4 regions of the Clostridium pabulibutyricum genome follow, and region 1 is predicted to be linked to each of the others. Evidence: riboswitches for the same ligand, from Rfam matches in the RefSeq annotation. Region 1 holds a riboswitch; each other region holds the start of a gene.
The links. Region 1 has a riboswitch for thiamine pyrophosphate ahead of thiT (energy-coupled thiamine transporter ThiT). Riboswitches for the same ligand answer to the same signal wherever they lie in the genome.
Positions count from the first base shown of each region.

Region 1 (4,698 bases):
CCATATGAGGGCAGAACGGGATTTGTAACATGGGTGCCTGAAAAAGGACAGGATGATTTTGGATATTGGTTGATGTTTTATGATTTTAGAACGGGTACGGTAGACATACCAGTGGAAAATTGCGGGGCATGAAGTTAATAACTGTAAGTAAGAAAAAGTTGGGCTTTTTGTTAATGATTTTGGGAATCACAATTGTGATATGTACTCTTGGAAGAGTTTTTATGAATAAGTTGGAATTTACGGTATCAAGTGATGAGAATTTGAATAATTTACGCCAGTACAGTGAGCTTGGTGGAAGTGTAAAGTATGAAATACCAGGTTCATGGCAGATTGTCAGACAGGATACTTTTGGGAGTGAAGTGCTTTGTCATACTGATTTTAAAAATAAAGACGGAAAGATAAATGGTTTTTTCCAGGTTTGGAGATCGAATGGAAACCTGGAAAAATTCCTGACGAACAGTAAGAAAATATCCAATAAGCAGAATAATTTATACAAGAAATATTCTTTGGAAAGCAAGAGGATGAATGGCAGAAAGTTATATCTCATAAAGTATGATATGACAAAGGAAATAGGAGGAAGTTATGTGGGCGAGGAATACTTTCTTGAAGGAAACAACAGGTTTTATAGATTTACTTTTTTTGTGAAGGAGAAAGATTTTAGTGAAGCTATGTCTTCACTGTTTGAGCGTATAGTTAAAACTTTGAAATATAATTGATATTTTCTTCCTTTCAAGTTTTGTTATTAATTGAAAGGAAATTTTTTTATAGAATTATATGTTATAATGATTGATGAAACTTTTTAGGTTTAATTAGTTAATATATTCACGAAAGGGAGTAGTGAAAATGGGTAGTTGTAATGATTGTCCAAGTAATTCAAGTTGTAATGTACAAGACAAAAATAAATGTAGTAAGTCTACACCTAGGTTTGGCACAATAAAACATATAGTTGGTATTATGAGCGGAAAGGGGGGTGTTGGTAAATCTACTGTGACAGGTGCACTGGCAATAAGATTAAAACACAAGGGATACAAAGTCGGTGTTCTGGACGGTGATATAACAGGTCCTTCAATGCCGCGTTTTTTTGGCATAAATAAGGAGAGAGCAAGTATGACTCCAATAAATGGAACTGATGATGTGAAATTTTCCACTGTTGATACAGGACTTGGCATTGAGGTAATGTCATTGAATCTTCTGACTGAAAAAGAAGAACAGCCTGTTATATGGAGGGGACCTGTAATTACAGGAGTTCTGAAGCAGATGTATTCGGACACCCAGTGGGATGAGCTTGATTATCTTCTGATAGATATGCCTCCGGGAACTGGAGATGTGGCTCTTACAATAATGCAGGATATACCTCTTGATGGAATTGTCATAGTATCAACTCCACAGGATATGGTATCCATGATAGTCAAAAAGGTAGTTATAATGGCAGAAAAAATGGGCATAAATGTAATAGGTGCTGTAGAAAATATGTCTTATGTAAAATGTAAAAACTGTGATGAAAAAATAAAGTTATTCAGTAAGAAATCAGCAGTAGAACAGGCTGCGTATCTTGGACTTCCGCTTCTTGCCGAACTTCCTATGGATATTGAACTTGCAGACAGCATGGAAAGTGGGAATGTGGAAAAATACATATCAAATTCAACTGACTATGATACGCTTATAGACAATTTTATGAAGAAGTTAAAGCTTCTCTAGTATGTGAATGAAATTTTATGAATATATATAAGAAAATCTGCAAATAACTATACTATTATTTCACAAGAAAGGTGATGAATGCAAATGGAAGCATCAGTTGATAAGGAAGCCTGTATAAGCTGCGGACTGTGTCCGGATACATGCGGGGATGTTTTTGAAATGCAGGATGATGGAAAAGCTGGAGTAATAGTTAACGAGGTTCCAGAAACAAGTGAGGACTCTGCCATGGAAGCAAGGGACAATTGTCCTGTAAATGCCATATCTGTGGAGTAGATTTTCAGTATAAATTAAATTTATAAAAAGCTGTGTTTTGAATGCACAGCTTTTTAAACATTTGTAAAATTATTTTCCAGTATTATGGGCAATGTTCTTTTTAAGTATGGATTCAAGCTGCCTGAAAGGAAGCAATCCTATTATGACCATGCATATAATTGATTCTATTAGCAAATATCCTGCATTTAGTGTAAATGAATAAACAGCGGGTGACATTCCTTTTGGTGCAAAACTTCCGAAAAACAATATACCGGAAATAAAATGACATACAAATCGGGCGAACATTGCAATGGCTGTTCCTGCGAGTTTATGATTTTTAAAATATCCTGCAAGCCCAATTGCCATGAAAGGAAGAGGATAATCAAATAACACCTGAACTGGTTGTAATATATAGGGATCCAGTATCAAGGTTATGATGCCATAGAGAAAACCGGTTAACGAACCAACTTGAGGACCATACAGAAACGACATCAAAAGTATTGGAACCATGCTTCCTAGAGTTATACTTCCACCTTGGGGAAGATGATATATTCTGAATACTTTAAGTATTGTCGCCAGGGCAAGAGCTATTCCAATTTGTGCTATGAGTTGTGAGTTGAGTTCTATTTTTTTAACCCTTATTATAAATAAAAGTATAATTATAAGGGCTATAAGTGCAAATATAGAACTTGGATGTGAAATTACTTCCTGAAAATTTTTAAGCAGTGACATAATAAAAAAAGACCTCCTTTATTTGCTTTGAGGTACTAAAAGGAGATTTGGCTTTTAAGTATAACTATTACGAAATAATATAGAGCTTCCCTTCGCTGGTATTGTCCAGATCAGGTAAAGGGTTAATAAAGTTATTTCTCAGCTTTCAAAAGCACCCCTAGCATTAACACTATTATACTACGCAGTGTGTATTCATTCAACACATTGGCGGAATTGACATATTTGCACTGACTTTTGAGGTGAGTTTTGCCTGGAAAGGTTCTATATTCAGTCTGTCACCTATTTTTGAATGATGTGGAATATAGGAGACTGATACATGCATGGTTCTTCCGTCCACAAGAGATATTGTAGCTTCCATGTTGTTTATATCTATTATTTTTCCTATCATTTTTTTACCTCCATATAATTTTTGGTTGTGATATAATTATTTTGGTTAAGATAACTATAATTATTCATAAGCAAGGAATTTGAAGTTAAACTCCATTAACTTTAAAATTACGGCTTAAATGTGAATTGATATTTCTACGATTAAATAGTACAATTATATACAATATATAGTAGTTTGGAGGATGGGTAAATGCTACATGTTGTAAAAAGAGATGGAAGAAAAGTAGAATTTAATTCTATTAAAATAACAAATGCCATAAAAGGGGCATCTGATGAAATAGGGTGCGATTTAAAGGAAAGTGAATTTATTGATTTAACTAGAGAGGTTATATCACGTATAGAAAAAATCAATCTTGAAGAGATAGATGTGGAAAATATACAGAACATAGTTCAAGAAGTTCTTATGGAAAAAAAGTATACCAGAATAGGGTTTGCATATTCAAATTATAGACAGGACAGAAATAATATAAGAGAAATAAAGTCTGATCTTATGAAAGCTATTGACAAAATAGGTGTAGAGACTGACAGGGACAATGCAAATGTAGGAAACAACTATAGTTCTAAGCTTTTAAGAATAGCAAGTGAATCAAACAAATGGCACAATCTTGCAAAGATGCCAAAGAGTCTTGCAAAAGCTCATGAGAATGGTGACATATACTATCATGATTTGGATTCCTATAATTTGACTATCAATTGTCTTCATATTCCAACAAGAGAAGTGCTCCTAAGGGGATTTAATACAGGATATGGATATATAAGGCCGCCTAAGCGAATAGAATCAGCAGCAGAGCTTTCATGCATTTTGCTTCAGTCATCTCAAAATGACATGTTCGGAGGACAGTCGCATCCTGATTTTGATAATGATATGGGAATATTTGTTGGACCTACAAGACAGGAAATAATAAAGGAATTCGAAGGAATTGGCATAAGTGGAGACAAGGCAAGGGAAATAGCGGAGAAGAAACTTAGAAGAAGTGTAGAACAAGCAATGCAAGGCATAATTTACAACTTGAATACTATGCACTCCAGAGCAGGTTCACAGGTACCTTTCAGCTCTATAAATATAGGTGTGCCAAGGTCAGACGATGCAGCTCTTATTTGTGAAGTGTTTTTGACGGAATATGAAAAAGGACTTGGACAGGGAGAACAGCCTATATTTCCAAACATAATATTCAGGGTTAAAGAAGGCGTCAATAAAAATCCGGAAGATCCTTACTATTATTTGTTTAGAACTGCATGCAGAGTGGCAGCAAAGAGAATGAATCCTACTTTTATGAACATGGATGCAGATTTTAACAAGGTTTATTATGATAAAGGGATACTTCCATCTACTATGGGATGCAGAACTTATGTATGTTCAAATGTCAATGGAGATGAAGGACCAAAGGGAAGAGGAAACATAGCACCAACTACAATAAATCTTCCGAGAATAGGAATTCTGTCAAAGGGTAGTGTAGAAAAGTTTTTTAAACTTCTTGATGAACGATTGGATCTTTCCAGACAATCGCTTATGCACAGGTATGACACCCTTAAGAACTTAAGGCTCAAAGACCTTCCGTTTGTTGCAGGACAAAAGCTTTTAAAAGGTTCTGAAAATCTAAAGGATGAAGATTCTATAGAACCTATATT
Region 1 covers NZ_JBZAYZ010000009.1:104,634-109,331, reverse strand. The annotation lists gene AC4CVH_RS10920 (DUF7922 domain-containing protein) at 1-132, shown strand, start outside; gene AC4CVH_RS10915 (hypothetical protein) at 222-716, shown strand; gene AC4CVH_RS10910 (Mrp/NBP35 family ATP-binding protein) at 844-1,698, shown strand; gene AC4CVH_RS10905 (ferredoxin) at 1,783-1,971, shown strand; gene thiT (energy-coupled thiamine transporter ThiT) at 2,041-2,682, opposite strand; TPP riboswitch at 2,753-2,851, opposite strand; gene AC4CVH_RS10895 (hypothetical protein) at 2,879-3,070, opposite strand; gene nrdD (anaerobic ribonucleoside-triphosphate reductase) at 3,260-4,698, shown strand, end outside.

Region 2 (4,698 bases), on a different contig from region 1:
TTGGAATCAAGGCTAAAAAAGGTATTTTCTAGTGTAGAGGAGGGAAACTATGAGCAAATTTATTAAATCAGTTTCTCTTGCTATTTTATTTTTGTTCCCGGTTTTTTTTATTACGGGATGTCAGGACAAAAATGAAATTGAATCTCTTGGATTTATAGTTGCCATGGGAGTTGATACTGACAACAACGAAGATTTTAAAGTTAGCCTTCAGGTTATAAGAAAAGGTGCTTCAACTGAAAGAAATCAGGATGCAGAAGTACTCGTATATGTTTCAACAGGAAAGACTATAAGCGGGGCAGTAGCAAATATTTCGAAACAAATGAGCAAGAAAATAAAGTTTTCAAATGAAAAGTGCATAATTGTAGGTCAACGCCTTGCAGAGCGGGGCATACAGCCTGTTTTGGATTTTTCGCTTCGACGAAGTGACATAAGGCCTATTGTGCCTATCCTTGTAACAAAAGGTGAAGCAATTGATATAGTCAAAACGCGTACAAAGCAAAATTCCATATCCGGATATGAGATAGATAATCTGGTTAAAATACAAAGAAATTTAGGAGTGGCTGCAGTTTCTACAAGTCTTGATTTTGAAAAAAATAAAAGAGGCAGGGAATGCAGCCGGGAATGTGTGAATACAGCTGGTATAATAATGAAAAAAACACCAAGGGATACTGGATCGGAGAATGATCTTTCTATATCGGGGAGTGCAGTTTTTAAAAATTGTAAACTTATTGGATATATGAGTGAAAAAGAAACCCGCGGAATGAACTGGATAAAAGGAAAAGTAAGACGTGGAACTATTACAATACAGAAGGATGGCGACACAATAAATACTAATATTTTAAGAGCAGGAAGTTATATAGAGGCTCAAGAAGAAAAGAATGAAGTTGTGATTCATGTAAAAGTTACTGAGAAATCAAATATAGACGAGGTAAACAAAAATTCTGGAGAAGATATGGATTTTAACTCCAACCCGGATCTGGTGGATTTTTTGTCTGAAAACCAGAATGAAGCAATATATGATGAGATAATTTCGGCTCTTAATGTTGCAAAAAACACGCTTGGTGTTGATATATTTGGATTTGGCAATGTTGTGTATGAAGAATGTCCAAAAATATGGAACCATTTGAAGGAAAACTGGAATGAAAATTTCTCCAAACTTCGCGTAGATGTAAACGTTGATTCAAATATAACTAGAACTGGAATATTGTCAAAATCTATAAATTGACAAGGAGAATTTATTTATGACTAAAAGAATATCCATATATCAGTTTTTTGCATTGATGATAATTTTTCAATATGGAAGCGTGGTGTTGTATTTCCTTGCACCAGATGCGAAGCAGGATGTTTGGATAGGATATATTGTGTATTCCATTGTAGGGGTTATTCTACAGATGATATACATATATGTATATAGAAGATATCCGGAAGATACTATAGTAACATATCTTCCAAAGATATATGGAAAAATTTTAGGAAATATAATTTCCATTTTATATATATTGTATTTTATATATATTGCAGCAAATATATTCAGAGAGTTTATGGAACTTATAGCGACGACTGCACTCAGGTATACTCCAAAGGTTATGTTTGGAACACTTTCTGTAATTGTAATAATGTATGCAGCATATTATGGAATTGAAACAATTGCGGGTATGGCACAATTTTATATTATAATTGTTTTTATAATAAAAGTATTAAGCTTGGTGCTTATACTGCTTACTCCGGATACATTTGACATTTCAAATTTGAAACCTGTATTTGAAAATGGAGTGCTTAATTTCTTAAAAAATTCATGGATACTTATGCTTGTTCCATATGGGGAGACTGTAGTTTTTACTATGATTTATCCTATTACAAATGAAAATTCGAAAATAAAAAAATTTGCGTCCCTGGCAATTATGTTGGAGGGAATTATTCTTGCCATGAACAACATTTTGTTTATATGCACTCTCGGAGTTGATTTTGCAACGAACTGCAACTTTCCACTTCTTGAAACCTATAGAATTATAGATGCAGAAGACCTTCTCATAAGAATGGATATAATGTTTGCAATTACATTTATAATTGATGGATTTTTCAAGATCTCCATATTTATGTATGTTGCAATGAAGGGCATTTCACAGTTTTTTCATGTTTATAATTTAAAGGTAATTTCTTCAATTTTGGGGTGTGTGCTGCTTGCTGCGTCTTTTCTCATTTCAAGAAATTTACCTCAGCAGCTCAATATAGGACATAATTTTGTTATGAAGTATATACATCTTCCAATGCAGGTGATATTACCTTTTATAACTTTTTCTTTATGCTGTATTAAAAGTAAAAGTGTGCGAAAAATTTAAAATGTATGGAGTTGTATTTTGAAAACTGGATTTTATTGTGTTAAAATAAATTTGTATATTTTAAAATTTAATAAATTAGTTTACTGGGTGTGCCTTTTTGGCTGAGAGAAGCTTTGAGTTTCAAACCTTAGAACCTGATGTAGTTAATTCTACCGGAGGGAAGTAGTTGTGCTTTTTTAGGAGAAGTATAAGAACAGCTTTCATTTGTAGAAGGCTGTTTTTTATATATCTATAGAAGGGTTCGTATTAAGTAATGCTAATTTGAAGGGAGAAATTTATTATGAATTATTCAACTCAAATGGATGCAGCACGAAAGAATATAATAACAAAAGAGATGAGGCTTGTTTCTAAAAAGGAAAATATTGATTTGGAAGATCTTAGACAACTTATAGCAATCGGACAAGTAGTAATTCCGGCAAACAGAAATCATATGTTACTTGATGCTGAGGCGGTTGGAAAAGGACTCAAGACAAAAATAAATGTAAATCTTGGGATATCAAGAGATTGTCCTGATGTTAATGTTGAATTGAAGAAAGTTCAAAAGGCAATAGATATGAAGGCAGAGGCAATAATGGATTTGAGTTCTTTTGGAAAAACTGAAGAATTTAGAAAAAAGCTTATAAAAATGAGCAGTGCAATGATTGGAACGGTTCCGATATATGATGCTGTAGGGTTTTATGATAAAGAGCTTAGAGATATAACAGAGCAGGAATTTTTAAAGGTGATTGAAAAACAGGCTGAAGATGGTGTTGACTTTATGACGATACATGCGGGATTAAATAGAGAAACTGTCGAAGTTTTTAAAAGAAACAATAGGATAATGAATATAGTTTCAAGAGGCGGTTCTCTGATGTATGCATGGATGGAGCTTAACCATAAGGAAAATCCATTTTATGAATATTATGATAAAATCCTTGATATATGTGAAAAATATGATGTAACCATAAGCCTTGGAGATGCATGCAGGCCGGGATGTATTTCAGATGCCACGGATGCTGTACAAATAAAAGAACTTATAACTCTTGGTGAACTTACGAAGAGAGCATGGAAGAGAAATGTTCAGGTAATTATAGAAGGACCCGGGCATATGGCATTGAATGAGATAAAGTCAAACATGATTCTTGAGAAAAAGCTTTGTCATAATGCACCATTTTACGTTCTCGGACCTCTTGTTACAGATATTGCACCAGGGTATGATCATATTACAAGTGCAATAGGTGGTGCAATTGCAGCATCATGTGGAGCCGATTTTTTGTGTTATGTTACACCGGCGGAACATTTGAGACTTCCTACTATTGATGATATGAAAGAAGGAATAATAGCTTCAAAGATAGCGGCACATGCGGCAGATATAGCAAAAGGGGTGAAAGGTGCTGTGGATTGGGACAATAAAATGGCAGAGGCAAGACAAAAACTTGATTGGGAAAGTACATTCAAACTCTCAATAGACCCTGAAAAGGCAAGGAGATATAGAAGAGAGTCAACTCCTGAGTGCAGTGACAGCTGTACTATGTGTGGAAAGATGTGTTCTGTTAGAAATATGAATAGGGTTATGAGCGGAAAAGATGTAAATATACTCAGAAGAGATGAATAGCTGTGTTTAAAAATTTCCATTCTGGTCATAATTAATAAAAAAATAGTCGGGAGGTAATTTATTTGAATAATGTTACCCTTATAGGAAGACTGACCAGGGATGCTGAACTTTTTAAAATAGAAAATAGCAAGAGGAGCATTTTGAAATTTATACTTGCTGTAGATAAGAATTATTTAAACAAGCAAGGGGAAAGACAGGCTGATTTTATTTCGGTATCCTATTTTAGTGGTGGTGCTGAAAAGCTTCAACAGTATCTAAAAAAGGGGAGACTTTTGGGCGTAAGTGGAAAGATAACAACAAAGAGTTACATGAAAGACAATGTAAGAAAGTATTATACCAATGTTGAGGCGGATACAATCCAGTTTCTTGAGTACAAGAAAGAAACACTTGCCTGAGAAGACGGGCGTTTCAAACAAGTGAATTTTATTTTAAGGACATTTTCAAATTTGAAAGTGTCCTTAAAGCTTTTACATGATTGACACATATATGCAATTATTGATAATATAAGTTATAGCAATTATTTTGGGATTGAATCCATGGATTGGGGACTAACTATATTATGAAGTGAGGGGATATGAATTGGACAACAGTGATAAAATACTAATAAGTAAAAGTTGTATAAATAAAATAAAATTTGGACTTAAAGATATAAAGATGAATGAGAAGAGCAAAATTTTAAAAAAGCAGATTACAGAAATGCTGAGTATGCTTGAAAATGAACTTAGTTATGATGATCTTTCACTTGAAGACAGGATACTTAAGAAG
Region 2 covers NZ_JBZAYZ010000001.1:233,140-237,837, forward strand. The annotation lists gene AC4CVH_RS01120 (spore germination protein) at 1-32, shown strand, start outside; gene AC4CVH_RS01125 (Ger(x)C family spore germination protein) at 50-1,225, shown strand; gene AC4CVH_RS01130 (GerAB/ArcD/ProY family transporter) at 1,242-2,339, shown strand; TPP riboswitch at 2,415-2,517, shown strand; gene thiC (phosphomethylpyrimidine synthase ThiC) at 2,620-3,933, shown strand; gene AC4CVH_RS01140 (single-stranded DNA-binding protein) at 3,996-4,328, shown strand; gene AC4CVH_RS01145 (hypothetical protein) at 4,513-4,698, shown strand, end outside.
Region 2: another riboswitch for thiamine pyrophosphate. It lies ahead of thiC (phosphomethylpyrimidine synthase ThiC); the one in region 1 lies ahead of thiT (energy-coupled thiamine transporter ThiT).

Region 3 (4,698 bases), on a different contig from region 1:
ACTAACACTAAAGTGGCTTTCTAGTTTATTCACTTCTAACCTTTTTAATAAAATTACATTTTGAAACTACAATATACATTAATATTGTCAAAATCATGTCAGGCAGGGTATTTCCTAAAAATATATCAACATGCATTAAAATTCTATACAGTATAAATCCCAAAAACCAAATAATGATATTCTTCATATTAAATCTTTTATTGGAAAAATCATTTTTAAATATGAAATAATCTGCAATCTGAATAGCTATCATTGGAGCAAATGCCGAGCCTATAAAATATAAAAAATCAGTTATATCATCCATGGGATAAATACTAGCTAGAATTACTCCCAATATAGTTACAAATATCCCAAAAAACTTACTTTTGAAGTTTTTATATATCGTCTGCATGGATACACCGGCAGAAAATGCATCCATGAATGTTGTCGTAACTGTTGAGAAAATTATAATAAGCAATCCTGCAATACCTGAACCTGCTTTAATTATCACACTTGCAATATCGCCTTTTCCCGTATATATTACAGCTGCCATTCCTATTATGTACATCCATGTGCTTGTCAAACCATATATAATAACACTGACAACAGTTGCTTTAAAAGGTTTTTCTGCTTCCCGTGTATAGTCACTTATAAGTGGAAGCCACGAAAGAGGCATCGCAACTGCAAGTTCCACAGCAGCCCCAAATGTCATTGCACTTTTGCCCATAATAAACTCTGAATTCCCTGTAAAAATATATTTACAAAGCCAAATCGTCAATACAAACAGAGCAGCCATTGCAACTGAATTCAATTTGCCGAGATTGTTTATACCAATTGTTATCCAAAGTATAATCAAAATTCCTATTATAATACACCAGATCCACATTCCAACACCCATGATCCTGTTTGCTGCAACTGCACCGTCATATATCATAATTGAAGTCCATCCAGCAAGCTGAATTACATTAAGCACCGAAAACAATATGCTGCCTTTGTATCCAAAGCTTGATCCAACAGCCTCCATAGAACTTTTTCTTTTCACTCCGCCTATAATACCTGAAAGGAAAAGCATGAAACAGCCAATAATATGCCCTACTATTATTGCAGCAATTCCTTTCTTGAATCCAAGCTGTGCAAAATAAGTACCTGTAATTATCTCTGCAATTGAAATACCTGCCCCAAACCAAATAAGCCCATTGCTGAAGAGTGAAGTTTTTTTATCCGCCATACTTGACTAAAACTCCCCTCTAAATGCAAAAGCATGGTTCATAGGCCCACTTCCTCTGCCAAGATTGAGCATGTCTCCAAGTGCACCTGATATATATTTCTTTGCTTTTTCAATTGAATTTTCAAGATTGTATCCTTTTGCAAGGTTTGACGCTATTGCACTGGATAGGGTACACCCTGTCCCATGAGTATTTGGATTTTCTATGCGCTTTCCATAAAACCATTTAAAAGTTCCATTACCGTACAGAAGATCATTTGCATCATTAAGATGATGTCCACCTTTACAAAGCACTGCACAACCATATCTTTCATTTATAAGTTGTGCAGCCTCAACCATATCATCCTCAGTCTTTACATTAATCCCTGAAAGTACTTCAGTCTCAGGAATATTTGGGGTTATAACATCAGCCATAGGTATTAATTTATCCTTTAGAACATCTATGGCATCATCGCTTATAAGTTTTGAACCACTCGTAGCTACCATGACCGGGTCAATAACTATATTATTCGCCCTAAAATTTTTAAGTTCTCCAGCTATTGTACATATTAACTCACCTGAAGATACCATCCCTATTTTCACCGCATCCGGATAAATATCGGTAAAAACAGCTTCCAGCTGTTTTTTTAAAAATTCAGGAGTGACATCCATAATCCCAGTAACACCGGTAGTGTTTTGTGCAGTAAGTGCAGTTATAGCACTCATGGCATAAACTCCATTTGCAATCATTGTCTTAATGTCTGCCTGTATACCGGCGCCTCCACAGGAATCACTTCCTGCAATTGTTAATGCTGTTTTCATGTTTCTTCCTCCATTTCTGTGTATTTTATGCAGCAAGTCAATGCATTAATTTTAATATAGCGACAAAAGGTGGTGCCCCCAATTTGCCGCTTTCATAAATTCATGAATACATTTCAGATAATACACAAAAGCTATGCACATACTCGCAGAGTATATACACAGCTCTAAGCTTCCATGTAAAACATATCCCTACGTTGGCATTATCCAAATCAGGTTATGGGTTTAAGCAAATTCAGCTTACTCTCAGCCCGTTTTTTTACGAGCACCCCTATTGTATTCACAATTTAATTATACTATATGCAATTTAAAAATCAAGCATTTAACTACTCAGCCAATTTTCTTCCAAACTCCTTGCACTGTTCTTCTGAATCATCTTCAGGACTTCCGTTCACAATTAATCCATCATCTACAACATCAGAGCCGTAATCACTCTGTACCTTTTCTGTCCAATCTTCCATCCACTTGCCTGTTCCCCAACCATACGAGCCAAACAAACCTACTTTCTTACCTTTTAAAGCAGCTGCAGCAGATTCAACAAATGGTTCCATTTCAGCTTCTTCTACAACTTCGTCTCCCATTGCAGGCGAGCCAAGTGCTACTACGTCAGCTTCCTCTATATCTTTAACCGAAGCTTCTGAAACATTTAAAAGTTTTACTTCAGCTCCTTTTTCCTTTGCTCCATCTGATATTAAAGAAGCCATAGACTCCGTGTTGCCTGTTCCCGACCAATATATAATATTTACTTTTTTCAAAATAACCACCTCCGAGTATATTGATAATGGATTTCATTATCAATTATTATATTATATATTTTTTTGCTGTTTGTCAACATGCTAAAGCATAAATTTATAAAATTATTCTGTTTTTTTCTATATTTAAAAAAACTTTCCATGGTATTTATTTTACCATGAAAAGTTTTTCCCTAATGAAAGCAAGGTCTCATGCTCGCCGCACTTATACCCATTGTTGAAAAATTATGCAGAAATGCAGATGTAGTAGGCCTTATAAAACCAGTCAATCCCATTAAAAGGAGTGATGTATTAAAAATTAATATGAAATTATAATTATTCTTTATCTTTTTCATTAATTTTTGACTTAAAATCCTTATAGTTACAAGATTCCTTAAATCAGATGACATCAATGCTATATCTGCAACTTCTCTCGCAATGTCAGAACCATCCTTCATCGCTATGGAAACATTTGCCGCAGCCAATGCAGGTGAATCATTAACTCCATCTCCAACCATTATAACCTTGTGACCTTTTTTCTTTAACTCTTCTATAATCCTTGCCTTATCCTCTGGAAGCACCTGGGAATAATAATCATCCATTCCTAGCTTCTCGGCAACTGCCTTTGCAGTTTTTTCACCATCTCCCGTCAGCATAATTACTTTCTTTATTCCCGTACCTTTGAGACTCTTTATTACATATTCAGCCTCATCTCTTATAGGGTCGCTTATACAAATAAATCCAGCCGGATGGTTTCCTATGGCAAGATATATAATAGAATAGCCATCGCCTTCACGCTCTATAACCGATTGCTGCTCATCAGACAATTCCACTCCCTCGTCTTCGAAAATAAAATGGTAACTTCCAACCAATACCTTTTTATCTCCTATGAATGAAGCTATTCCATGAGCCATAACATACTCAACCTTTGCATGCTCCTCTTTATGATTAAGTTTTTCATCAGCCGCCTTCTTTACTATGGCTCTGGCTGCACTATGTGGAAAATGTTCTTCAAGACATGCTGCTGTTTTCAAAACATATCTTGAATCGAATCCTGCGAAAGGAACAACTTTTTCAACAGTAGGACTTGCAGTTGTCAAAGTTCCTGTCTTATCAAATATTATGGTATCCGATTCCTCCACAGCTTCAAGATACTTTCCACCTTTAACCACTATCTTATAATTCGACGACTCTCTCATGGCCGAAATAACCGATATAGGGGTTGAAAGCTTAATTGCACATGAATAATCTACAAGAAGTATTCCCAATGCTTTCGTTATGTTTCTCGTGAAAAAATATGTAGCAATTGCTCCGATAAACGTAAATGGAACAATTTTGTCAGCAAGCCTTTCGGCTTTTCCCTGTATGTCTGCCTTTAAATTTTCGGATTTGTCTATCATCTCTATTATTTTACTTATTCTGCTTTCAGAACTTAATTTTTTTACTTCAACTATAATTGATCCCTCTTCTACAACAGTCCCTGCATAAACTACATCATCACTTTTTTTCTCCACTGCCAGAGATTCTCCTGTCATAGAAGACTGATTAATCATTGCATCTCCATCACGTACAATACCATCAACAGGTATCATGTTCCCCATATTGATTCTTATATAATCACCAACTTTAAGATCATCTATTGATATAAGAAACTCCTCACCATCTTTTACCATCCATACACTTTCAATATTTATTGCCAAATTTCTTGCAAGTACATTTTTGGTCTTGTTCTTTGTATACTCTTCAAGAAGATTGGATACATTCAGAAGGAACATTATGGATCCTGCTGTTGAATACTCTCCCTGTCCAATCGCGGCTGCAACAGATGCAGCATCCAGTACATCAACATTTATACGCATATTGAACAAACTTTTCAATCCATTTCTTAAAAATTTAATGGATCTGTAAAACATTATGAATTTTCCTATATTCACCGGTAAAAGGAATTTTATAAACATTCTACCG
Region 3 covers NZ_JBZAYZ010000006.1:124,949-129,646, forward strand. The annotation lists partial or broken gene AC4CVH_RS08620 (3-hydroxyacyl-CoA dehydrogenase family protein) at 1-5, shown strand, start outside; gene cytX (putative hydroxymethylpyrimidine transporter CytX) at 26-1,207, opposite strand; gene thiD (bifunctional hydroxymethylpyrimidine kinase/phosphomethylpyrimidine kinase) at 1,214-2,005, opposite strand; TPP riboswitch at 2,175-2,285, opposite strand; gene AC4CVH_RS08635 (flavodoxin) at 2,329-2,757, opposite strand; gene AC4CVH_RS08640 (heavy metal translocating P-type ATPase) at 2,928-4,698, opposite strand, start outside.
Region 3: another riboswitch for thiamine pyrophosphate. It lies ahead of thiD (bifunctional hydroxymethylpyrimidine kinase/phosphomethylpyrimidine kinase); the one in region 1 lies ahead of thiT (energy-coupled thiamine transporter ThiT).

Region 4 (4,698 bases), on a different contig from region 1:
GATTCAAAAGATGGCAAGATTGTATTTAATAGAATAGTTTCTCTTAAAAGTTCTTTTAAAATAAAAAAATAGTAAAAAAATAGTAAAAAAATCAGGTAAACTAATGTTTGGAGTTTACCTGATTTTTTTTAATTTATGCTTATACAGTATTTTTTGCCCATTTTAACTGGATGGTATGATTTTTTTGCTTTTCTGAGTCCTTCAAGACCAAGGTCCTGTTCTCTGTTTATATATGGAATATCCGACATATAATTTTCGAGGAAAGTTTTGTTTACAAAGGTGTAAATTCCGTCTATGTTTGGAAGACCTTTTTCTATGTGTATTATTCCCATATTTGAATTTACTTTTTCTCCTATTGTAAAAGCGGATATATTACCGTCTACATATACAGCGAGAGCCATTAAGTTCAAAAATTCCATGTTACTGCACAGTTCTTTTATTCCATCGAGTTCATAATACAAGTATTTATCGCTGCTTTTTCTTTCGTTGTACCATATCTCAGCGGCTTTCAGAAAGTCGTCCTTCACTCCTGGTTCGAAAAAATCTTTTATTTCGTAATTATAAGATTTAACGAATTTGTTGTAATGATTCTTTTTTGAGTGAAGTTTTTTACCGGATAATGTCATTAATTTTTGAGTATCATATATGTAGTCGAAATTATCAACATCTTCTCTTATTGTAAATTTTTCAGCATACAGTTCTTTAAGGTCTCTTACAAAAGCTTCTTCTGCATCACAAAATAAAATTTCCATATTAGCTGACATAGAGTACTCTATTAGTTCTTCTATTATGCTTTTGAGATTATCTTTTGTATAGCCGATTGGCTGCATAAAATGATATTTTCCATCGAAGCCTTGTTTTTTTATGACTATTGAATTGTCAATTGAAGTATAGCTTATATCACAGCCTTTTCTCCATATTAGTAAAGATGTAAAGTTATATTCGCAGGTATCAAAGTGATATCCCTGAAGATATTTGTCAAAGACAGCTTTGTCGTCAATGGTCAGGGGTTTAAATTTTAGCATAAAAATTCTCCTTGTCAATCCTATGATTATTTTTTTAGTGAAATTATTTATTTGAAAAGTTCCACTCGTTTTTTAGTAGCCCGTACAGATACATGTCAAATCTTTTATTATCTCTGTGTATAAATTCTCTGTAGGTACCTTCTTTTTTAAAGCCTGTTTTTTCATATAAGTTTATTGCAGGTGTATTATAGCTTAAAACCGTAAGTTGTATTTTGTGAAGATTAAGTTCTTGAAATCCAAATTGTATGGTAAGATTTAGTGCATCATATCCAAGTCCATGTCCTCGGTTTGAAGCAGATCCTATTCCTATATATATAGTTGCAGTTCCATTGTTCCATAGTATATTCTCATATCCTGTGACACCTATTAGTTTTTTGCTTTGAATATCTCTTACAGCAAACATGAATTTGTCTGGAGATTTTTTTGTATCTTCTACCATGGATTTCAATTCGCTGCATGATCTTGGAAAAGATGTAATCATGTCATAGTTCCTGAGAAAAAACTGATCATTATACCAGTTTTCAAGTGTAGAAATATCATCCTCTTTGAAGGACGTCAGTGTTATGTTTGAGCTTTTTAGCAAATTTTTTATCAAGAAAGTTCCTCCTTGTAAAAATTAAATAATAATAACTTTTTTATAATATTATAACTTATATAGGCAATATAGTTCAAATGTAAATTGAAAATTGTACGTTGATTTAATTTATTTAAGTGATATAATAAAAACTGCAAGTACTTGTGACAATTTAATATTAAATACGAGGAGAGGTCATAGTGATGATCTGAGAGTGGAATGTTATTCCTTATTCTTATAACCTGATTTGGGTAATGCCAACGTAGGGAGAGTAATATATATATCTATACGCAGATTCTCCTAGAATTTGTGTGTTTTTATTTTGATAGAGTATTTTTTTACTGAGGCATTTATATGCCTCTTTTTTATATTTATAGAATATTCACAAATAAAGGAGGGCAGATATTATGAAAATAAATGGGAAAGATATGAGTTTCCCTGAGGGAACAACTGTATTTGAACTTTTACAAAGTTTAAATGTGGATTCTACAAAAGTTGCGGTTGAAGTTGATTTAAACATAGTCGAAGGGAATGCTTTTAAAGCATGCAGATTAAAAAAAAATTCATCAGTTGAAATTATCCGCTTTGTAGGCGGGGGATGTTGAGAATTAAAATAAAAAAGTATAAATGGAGGAATTAATTTATGGACAAGTTAGTTATTGGTGGAAAAGAACTGGAAAGCAGATTGTTTTTAGGTACAGGCAAGTATTCTTCCGACAGTGTACTTCCGGAGGTGTTAAAAAGTTCAGGTACAAATGTAGTCACGGTTGCACTTAGGCGTGTTGATATGAATTCTAAAACAGGTAATGTTATTGACTTTATAGGAGATGAATATACACTTCTCCCAAATACGTCTGGGGCAAGATCAGCAGATGAAGTTGTGAGACTTGCCAGACTTGGAAGGGCTGCAGGATGTGGGAACTGGATAAAAATAGAGGCTATTCAGGACAATAAGTACCTTCTGCCCGATAATATAGAAACAGTGAAGGCTGCAGAAATACTTGTAAAGGATGGATTTGTAGTATTGCCATATATAAATCCTGACTTGTCGACGGCAAGGAGACTTGTGGATGTCGGAGCAGCTGCTGTTATGCCACTTGGATCACCTATAGGATCAAATAGGGGTATAAGAACCAGAGAGATGCTAAAAATACTGATAGACGAAATAGATGAAGTACCTATAATTGTTGATGCAGGTATAGGAAAACCTTCTGATGCAGTAATGGTTATGGAAATGGGAGCTGACGCTGTTCTTGTAAATACTGCAATTGCAACATCAAAAAAACCGGTGCGTATGGCAGAGGCATTTAAATATGCTGTAAAAGCAGGCAGGGAGGCTTTTAATTCGGGACTTGGAGAAGTTAAAGATTCAGCCTCGGCATCTTCACCGCTTACAGGTTTCTTAAGATAGGGGGATTGTGATATGGAAATAGGAATTTATGATGAGATAAGAAAATATGACGACTTTGATTTTGAAGGTTTTTTTGAAAATGTTCAGGATTCGGATATTGAGAATATACTTTGCAGGGACAGAATAAATAAAATGGACTTTTTGGCACTCTTGTCTGAAAAGGCTGAGAAATATCTTGAACCCATGGCAGCAAAAGCCCATGAAATAACTGTTAGAAATTTTGGAAAAAACATAGTTTTGTATACTCCAATATACATTGCAAATTATTGTACGAATAAGTGCATATATTGTGGATACAATGTTGAAAACAAGATTGTGCGCAAGAAGATGACGTTTTATGAGATTGAAGAGGAGGCGAAATCTATAGCAGAAACAGGTCTAAGACACATAATACTTTTAACAGGAGAATCAAGGTATTATTGTCCTATGGAGTATTTGAAAGGAGCAGTGAAAATACTTAAAAAATATTTTGATTCCATATGCCTTGAAATTTACCCTTTGGAGGAGAACGAGTACAGGGAACTTGTGGAGCTTGGGGCGGACAGTTTGACGGTTTATCAGGAAACCTATAATCAAGAAGTTTATAAAAAGGTTCATCTTGCAGGCAAGAAAAGGGATTATAGATACAGGCTTGAAGCTCTTGACAGGGGATGCAGGGCTGGAATACATTCTGTTGGAATGAGTGCACTTCTTGGACTTGATAAATGGAGAAATGAGGTGTTCTTGACAGGAATTCATGCAGCTTATATGTCAAAAAAATATCCGGCTGTGGAAATAAGCATGTCTGTGCCAAGGATAAGACCTCATGCAGGAAGTGAAATAAAGATATACGATGTCACTGACAGAAATTTAGTACAAGCTACACTTGCATACAAGATATTTCTTCAAAGAGCAGGAATAAATATAACTACAAGGGAAGGTAAATATATGAGAAACAATATGATACCTCTTGGAGTTACAAAAATGTCGGCGGGGGTAACAACGGAAGTTGGAGGTCATTCTCTTGGAAAAGATGAAAAAGGTGATGGTCAGTTTGTAATATCCGATGGAAGATCTGTGGATGAAATAAGAGCGGAAATAGAAAGCAAAGGGTATAATCCGGTGTTTAAAGATTGGCAGTTTTGTTGATGAAGAACAGTATGATTTTCAAGTTGAAGGAAAATAACAGGATAATTTCTGTTACAAACAGGAGTATTTGTGGACAAAATAATTTCTACAAAAAAATAGAGAGATGTGCAGAACTCGGTACGGATGCAATTATGCTCAGGGAAAAAGATCTGCCGCACGAGAAAATACTTGAAATGGCAAAAAGAATAAAGAACATAATAGAAAAGTATGGAACATTGCTTATAGTAAATGATGATCTAGAGGCAGCTTTAAAATCGGAAGCATTTGCTTTTCACACAAGTTTTAAAAAGTTTAAAAGTATGAATAGATCTCATTCAAGTTTAAGGATTATTAAAAATTCAAAAATGAAGATTGGTGTATCTGTGCATAGTTTGGATGAAGCTAAAGAGTCGGAAAAGATGAATGCAGACTATATAGTTGTCGGAAATATATTTGAAACTGATTGTAAAAAAGGATTAAAGGGAAAAGGACTTGAATTTTTAAACCAAATAAATAAAAAAGTAAAAATACCTGTTATTGCAATAGGTGGAATTGGACCGGAAAATATAATAAATGTTTTT
Region 4 covers NZ_JBZAYZ010000002.1:335,703-340,400, reverse strand. The annotation lists gene AC4CVH_RS04945 (glutamine--tRNA ligase/YqeY domain fusion protein) at 1-72, shown strand, start outside; gene AC4CVH_RS04940 (DUF2156 domain-containing protein) at 129-1,025, opposite strand; gene AC4CVH_RS04935 (GNAT family N-acetyltransferase) at 1,069-1,620, opposite strand; TPP riboswitch at 1,777-1,886, shown strand; gene thiS (sulfur carrier protein ThiS) at 2,007-2,204, shown strand; gene AC4CVH_RS04925 (thiazole synthase) at 2,243-3,010, shown strand; gene thiH (2-iminoacetate synthase ThiH) at 3,029-4,138, shown strand; gene AC4CVH_RS04915 (thiamine phosphate synthase) at 4,138-4,698, shown strand, end outside.
Region 4: another riboswitch for thiamine pyrophosphate. It lies ahead of thiS (sulfur carrier protein ThiS); the one in region 1 lies ahead of thiT (energy-coupled thiamine transporter ThiT).